Regions from separate parts of the Variovorax sp. Soil_C_17 genome, predicted to be linked through region 2. Evidence: predicted binding sites of a transcription regulator. Region 2 holds the regulator's gene; the other holds the start of a gene.

Region 1 (3,400 bases), on a different contig from region 2:
GCGATGCTCGACATCTGGTTCATGCTCGGCTTCGGCGTGGTGGGCTACGTCTTCAAGAAGCTCGACTTCCCGCTGGCGCCGCTGGTGCTGGCCCTGGTGCTCGGCGACAAGGCCGAGGACTCGTTCCGCCAAGCCATGCTGGTGTCGCAGGGCGACGTCGGGATCATGTGGTCGAACCCGCTGGTGGGCAGCATCACCACGCTGGCACTGACCATGCTGTTCTGGCCGCTGATCTCCAAGGTGCTGGCGATGATCAAGCCAAAAAAAGCTGACGAGTTCGCTGCCGAGCGGCCAGTGGACTGACAGATCGAAGGAGCCAAGCACATGCCCGTGATTGCCATGACCCAGGAGATGGGGTCCCTCGCCAAAGACGTGTCGCTCCGAGTCGCCGACGTGCTCGGCCTGGCCGTGATGCGCCACGAAGCCATCGAGCGTGTGGCCGACCGCGCGCAGGTGTCGACGAGCCTGATCGGCCGGCTGCGCGACGGCAAGGCCGGTCTGGTGGAGCGCCTCACCACCGACAAGCGCAGCGTCGCGCTCTACACGGCGGAAGAGGTGTTTTCGCTGGCCGACGGCGGCGACGTGGTGCTGCGCGGCTGGGGCGCCACCTGCCTGCTGCGCCCGGTGCCGCACGTGGTGTGCGTGCGCATCACCCGTTCGTTGAAGAAGCGCATCGATTGGCTGATGACCCACCTGGACACCGACGACGCCGAGTTCGCCGAGGCCGAGATCCGCCGCAGCGACCACGCGCACGCCGCGCGCATGCACGAGCAGTTCGGCGTGACCTGGGGCGATCCGGTGCTCTACGACCTGGTGCTCAACACCGATCGCGTGTCGGTCGACAGCTGCGCGGAGCAGATCCGGCTGATGACGCAGCGGCCCGAATTTGCGGAGACCCCCGATTCGCGCGCGCTGCTGGCCAACATGGCGCTGGAGGCGCGCGTGCGCGCCGCGCTCAAGGAGCATGCGGACACACGCGACACCAGCATCACGATCCTTGCGAAGCAGGGCGAGGTGAGGCTGCGCGGCATCGTGCTCGATGCCGACGAGCGCGAGCAGGCGGAGAGCGTGGCCGCCGCGGTGCCCGGCGTCTCGGCTGTCGCCAATGAACTGAGGCTGATGACCAGCTCGCGGCGCTTCGCTTCGGCGAAGCAGACCTGAGTCAGATCTTCCCGCGCTTCTTCAGGCGGCTCAGGGTCTCCGCCGAGAGATTGAGGTACGACGCCAGCTCCTTGCTCGGAATCCGGTCCACCAGCTCCGGGTGCTTGCGCATGAAGCGATGCACCCGGCCCGGCGCGTCCAGCAGGTGCAGCGTGATGGTGTGCGCCATGATCTCGCTCATCCCGCGCATCACGCTGAACTCGAACAGCTCCTTGGCTTGCGGGCGACGGGCCAGGAAGGCAATCCATTCCTTCAGCGGCAGGCTGGCCACCCGCGCCTTGGTCACGCACACGATGCCGTAGGGCGTCGGCGTGCCCAGCCGCAGGGCGGCATAGCTGGTCTCCATGTCGAACTCGTCGGCGAAGCGCAAGATCATCTCCTTGCCTTCCGGGTTGCTCACCACCCGCTTGAGGATGCCGTCGAGGATGAAGTACTGCTCCATCTCCCGCACGCCCTGGTGCAGCAGGAAGTCGCCCTTGTTGCCGTCCACGATGGCGAGATGCGCCTCCAGCTCCGCGCGGTCGGATTCGCTCAGGTCCTTCAGCAGGATGTTCTGCCGGAGCTGCGCACGAATGATGTTCTTCTCCGGGTGGTGTTCCAACGTGGTCATGCGTTCGCGTCTTGCCTTCGTTTCGCAACGACACAGGGTCTTCGCGGGGGTGTCGTTTTCCGGAAAGTTGACCCAGGTCAACGGCGGGCGGCCGGGGTCCAAATCATAGTCTGGGCACGGCCACCGGCCATTCCACACGATCACAAGGAGAGACATGTCTTCAGTCATCACAGCCAGGCAGCCAGGCGCAAGCGCCGGCGACGCGGCCGCACGCGCACTTCACAGCGTCCCGCTCGACGACGCCGCGGAGGAACCCAAGCTTACCGACGGCTTCCACCTGGTCATCGATGCGCTGAAGCTCAACGACATCGACACCCTTTTCGCGCTGCCCGGCATCCCGATCACCGACCTCACGCGCATGGCGCAGGCCGAGGGCATGCGAGTGATCTCGTTCCGACACGAGCAGCACGCCGGCAACGCCGCCGCCGCCGCAGGCTTCCTGACGCAGAAGCCCGGCATCTGCCTCACCGTGTCGGCGCCCGGCTTCCTCAACGGCCTCACGGCACTGGCCAACGCCACCACCAACTGCTTCCCGATGATCCTCATCAGCGGTTCCAGCGAGCGCGAGATCGTCGACCTCCAGCAGGGCGACTACGAGGAGATGGACCAGCTCGCCATTGCCAAGCCGCTGTGCAAGGCCGCCTTCCGCGTGCTGCATGCCGAGGACATCGGCGTAGGCATCGCGCGGGCGATCCGCTCGGCGCTCTCGGGCCGCCCGGGCGGCGTGTACCTGGACCTGCCGGCCAAGCTGTTCGCGCAGACCCTGGATGCCGCGGCCGGCAAGAAGTCGCTGATCAAGGTGGTGGACCCGGCGCCGCGCCAGATCCCGGCCGCGGACGCGGTGGCGCGTGCGCTCGAACTGCTCAAGGGCGCGAAGAAGCCGCTGATCCTGCTGGGCAAGGGCGCCGCCTATGCGCAGGCCGACGCCGACATCCGCGCGCTGGTCGAGAAGACCGGCATCCCCTACCTGCCGATGTCGATGGCCAAGGGCCTCCTGCCCGACACCCATGCACAGTCGGCCGCCGCGGCACGTTCCTACGTGCTGCAGGAGGCCGATGTCGTGCTGCTGGTCGGCGCGCGCCTCAACTGGCTGCTCTCGCACGGCAAGGGCAAGACCTGGGGCCAGGACAAGGGCGCCAAGCAGTTCATCCAGATCGACATCGCGCCGACCGAGATCGACAGCAACGTCGCCATCGCCGCGCCGGTGATCGGCGACATCGGCTCCTGCGTGGCGGCGCTGCTCGCCGGCATCGACGGCCAATGGGCCAGGCCGCCGGCCGAATGGACCGGCGCCATCGCCGAGCGCAAGGACAAGAACCTGTCGAAGATGGCCGCCACGCTGGCCGCGAGGCCTTCGCCGATGAGCTTCCAGAGCGCGCTCAGCGTGATCCGCGACCAGGTGAAGGCACGGCCCGATGCGATCGTCGTCAACGAGGGCGCCAACACCCTCGACTTCGCGCGCAGCATCGTCGACATGTACGAGCCGCGCAAGCGCCTCGACGTCGGCACCTGGGGAATCATGGGCATCGGCATGGGCTTCGCCGTCGCCGCGGCCGTGGTCACCGGCAAGCCGGTGATCGCCATCGAAGGCGACAGCGCCTTCGGCTTCAGCGGCATGGAGGTCGAGAC
Region 2 (3,400 bases):
GCGTGGCCGAGGTCAGGTTCACCGAGCCGACCACGCCGGCATCGGGACGGGACGATGTTCGGGTCCTGGCGCGGATGCTGGGCCGCATGTACGACGCTGTCGATTGCGAGGCACTGGCACCGGCGACGGCGCGCCGGATCGAGCAGGACGCCGGCGTGCCGGTGTACCACGGCCTGTGCCTGGACGAGCATCCGGCCCGCGCCCTGGCGGATCTCATGACCCTGCGCGAGCATCGATCGCCCCCCGGCGCGTCGATCCTGTTTCTCGGCGATCCGAAGGCACCCCACGGCAGCCATTTCGTTTCGGCCGCCCGCTGCGCCGGCTTCGACGTGCTTGTCGGGAGCGAGCAGCCCGCATCGAACGACGCGACCTTCCTGGTCGACGCCAGGCACTCCGCGGGCTGGTCACTGCTGGCATCGGGGCAACCGGTCGACGAGGCCCAGCGCACGGAGAACCACCGCTTCGCGATGCAGGCCGTGCTGTTGGACACCCTCGTCAAGACTTGACCGACAGGGCGTAGCACCCTGTTCGGCGAACGGCGCTCAGCCGCACCAGATCCGTATCTGCCGGCTCAGGTCCATCCAGACGGCCTGCAGCGCCACCACGGCGAGCAACCCGCCTGCGAGCCGGGTGCCCCATTCCTGCCGGACCATGCCGGCGCCCCTGCCCAGGCGCTGCCACAGCCACGGGGCCAGCACCAGCGACACGCCGCTGCCTGCGGCGAAGAGCGCCATCACCCCTGCGCCCTGCACGGGCCCGTTTGCCAGGCCGGCGAGCATCAGGGCCGAATAGAGCAGGCCACAGGGCATGGCCACCCACAGCGCGCCGACCGCGAGCAGGCCGCGCAGCGAGCCCGTCGCAGGCCGCAGGCGCGCCGCGAGCGACCGCCCGAGCCGGCGCGCCCAGAGCGGCTGGCGTCCCAGCGCCGCGAGCATCAGGGCCCAGGTCAGCACGAACACATGCAGCAGCACCCACAGGGGGCGCAATGCCGCGACCTGTTCGCTGGCGAAGGCGAGGCTCTCCACCGCGGCCGCGGCCACGGCGCCGGCTGCCGCATAGCCGGCCACTCGCCCGGCATGGAAGACCCAGGATGCGGCGCCGTCCCGCACCCCTGACGCAAGGGTGGCGACGCCGCCGCCTTCCGGCGCACGCACGATGCGGATCACGCCGGCGCAGGCAGCGCCGCACATGGCAACGCAATGGGGTCCGCCGACCAGGCCCATCAGCAGCGCGGTACCCGCGAGCGCCGTCTGCATGGTCAGGCGATGCGCGAGAAGCGCAGGACCGGAGAGGGAGCGTCGTTGGCGACAGCCGGGAGTGAGTTCATCGCAGCAGCGAGAGGCAGGCAATGAGCCACTATGCCGCCGGGCGGCCCGGTCGACCTTGATGTGCATCAAGCCTCCCGTGCGCGCGGCGGCCCAGAATGGCCCCAACAAACCGTTGCCTCCCATGAAAGTCCAGAACATCAAGGTGGCCTGCTCGAGTTGCAGCCTGCGCGAGCTCTGCATGCCCGCCGGGCTGGAGCCGAGCGAGCTGAAGCGCATCGACGAGCTGGTCTCCACCCGTCGAAAGGTGAAGCGGCGCGAGACCCTGTTTCGCAACGGCGAGCCCTTCACCTCCCTCTACGCCATCCGCACCGGCTTCTTCAAGACCCGCGTGGCCAGCGAGGACGGCCGCGACCAGGTCACGGGATTCCAGATGGCGGGCGAGATCATCGGCCTGGACGGCATCGTCAACGATCAGCACACCTGCGATGCGGTCGCCATCGAGGATGCCGAGGTCTGCGTGATGCCCTTCCAGCGTCTGGAGGCGCTGTCGCGCGAAGTCACGGCACTGCAGCGCCACGTCCACCAGATCATGAGCCGCGAGATCGTGCGCGAGCACGGCGTGATGCTGCTGCTGGGCAGCATGCGGGCCGAGGAGCGGCTCGCCGCCTTCCTGCTGAACCTGGTGCAGCGCCTGCACGCACGCGGCTTCTCGCAATCCGAGTTCATCCTGCGGATGACGCGCGAGGAGATCGGCAGCTACCTCGGCCTCACACTCGAAACGGTAAGCCGCACGCTCTCGAAGTTCATGGGCGACGGCATCGTCGAGATCGACCAGCGCAAGGTGCGCATCGTCGATCCCGAGGGCCTGCGGCGCATCGTCAATCCTCCGGGTTGTTGATCTTCCTCGCCGGTACCGTCAGGAGCAGCGTCAGCGCGCTCGCGCCTGCCGCCAGCAGCCAGAACACGAAGAAGCCGGCCGTGTAGACCGCCTGGCGCGACAGTGCGAGCGCCTCGCCGCGCCAGTGGAGATCGGCAGGATCGACCAGCGCGAACACCAGGAGTTCGGTCGCGCTGGCCAGCAGGAAGGCCGGCCAGAGAATCGACATCCACGTCTGCATCTTCATGACCGTCAGCGCCGGGGAGCAGGCACGTCGGCGTCCGGCGTCGCTGCATGGTTGCGGCCGGCGAGCGCCGGCATCAGCTTCTTGTCGGCCAGCGTCCGGTTGATCTCGATCCCGCGGCGGTAGTAGTCCGCAGCAACCACCGGGTCCGGCGTTCGCAGGGCAAGCCAGAGTGTCACGAAGCTGGCAATGACGACCAGGGCAGGCCCGGCCATCACCATCCAGACCCATGGGAAGCGCCACCAGGGCTCGCTCTGCCGCAGGGTCGTCGTGTGATCGTCCATCTGTTCTCCTTCCGAATTCAACGAGGCACCATGAAGGCGGCCTTCTCCGACACCTGCGCGCTGCCGTCCAGCGAGCGAATGTCGAAGTGCACGGCGTGGGAGCCGGCAGGCGCACTGCCATACGGAAGCTGCAGCCGCACCGCCACCCAGCGTGACTGTGCCGGCCCCACTTCGACCGGCTCGGCCGGCGACACGCCCAGGCCTTCGAGCCCGCGCGCCTCGATGCGATAGCGCTGCGGCCGCTCGGACGCGTTCATGATCTGCAGCCGGTAGACGTTCTCGAGCTGGCCGCCCTCGACGATGCGCGCCAGCGAGGCCCGGTCGCGCACCACGTCGACCTTGAGCGGCATGCGCACGACCAGGCTCGCGAGCAGGCCGACCGTCAATGCCATCAGCACGCCGGCATAGATCAGCACCCGCGGGCGCAGCACCCGGCGCAGCACCTGGCTGCGCGTCCAATGGCCGGCCATCCCGTTCTGGGTGGCGTACCGGATCAGGCCGCGCGGGGACGCCATCTTGTCCATCACGGTGTCGCAGGCGTCCACGCACAGCCCGCAGCCGATGCATTCGTACTGCAGCCCCTTGCGGATGTCGATGCCGGTCGGGCAGACCTGTACGCACAGCGTGCAGTCGATGCAGTCGCCGATGCCCAGCGCACGGGCATCGCTGCCCTTGGACCGCACGCCGCGGGGCTCGCCGCGCTCCCTGTCGTAGCTCACGATCAGGG

What was found. The regulator FNR, encoded in region 2, switches genes on or off when oxygen is low (the NO sensors DNR and NnrR bind a similar motif). The targets are predictions, from matches to a motif close to TTGATNNNNATCAA.
Region 1: a site for FNR is predicted at 1,839-1,852, ahead of oxc (oxalyl-CoA decarboxylase). Genes of this name have one in related genera too.

Annotation. Positions count from the first base shown of each region.
Region 1 is NZ_JBDGIT010000001.1:460,782-464,181, reverse strand. It holds gene AC3A6Y_RS02140 (tripartite tricarboxylate transporter permease) at 1-303, shown strand, start outside; gene AC3A6Y_RS02135 (cytidylate kinase family protein) at 325-1,161, shown strand; gene AC3A6Y_RS02130 (Crp/Fnr family transcriptional regulator) at 1,163-1,771, opposite strand; gene oxc (oxalyl-CoA decarboxylase) at 1,926-3,400, shown strand, end outside.
Region 2 is NZ_JBDGIT010000004.1:508,712-512,111, reverse strand. It holds partial or broken gene AC3A6Y_RS22560 (ornithine carbamoyltransferase) at 1-218, shown strand, start outside; gene AC3A6Y_RS22555 (sulfite exporter TauE/SafE family protein) at 543-1,256, opposite strand; gene fnr (fumarate/nitrate reduction transcriptional regulator Fnr) at 1,450-2,166, shown strand; gene AC3A6Y_RS22545 (hypothetical protein) at 2,147-2,392, opposite strand; gene AC3A6Y_RS22540 (FixH family protein) at 2,398-2,673, opposite strand; gene ccoG (cytochrome c oxidase accessory protein CcoG) at 2,691-3,400, opposite strand, start outside.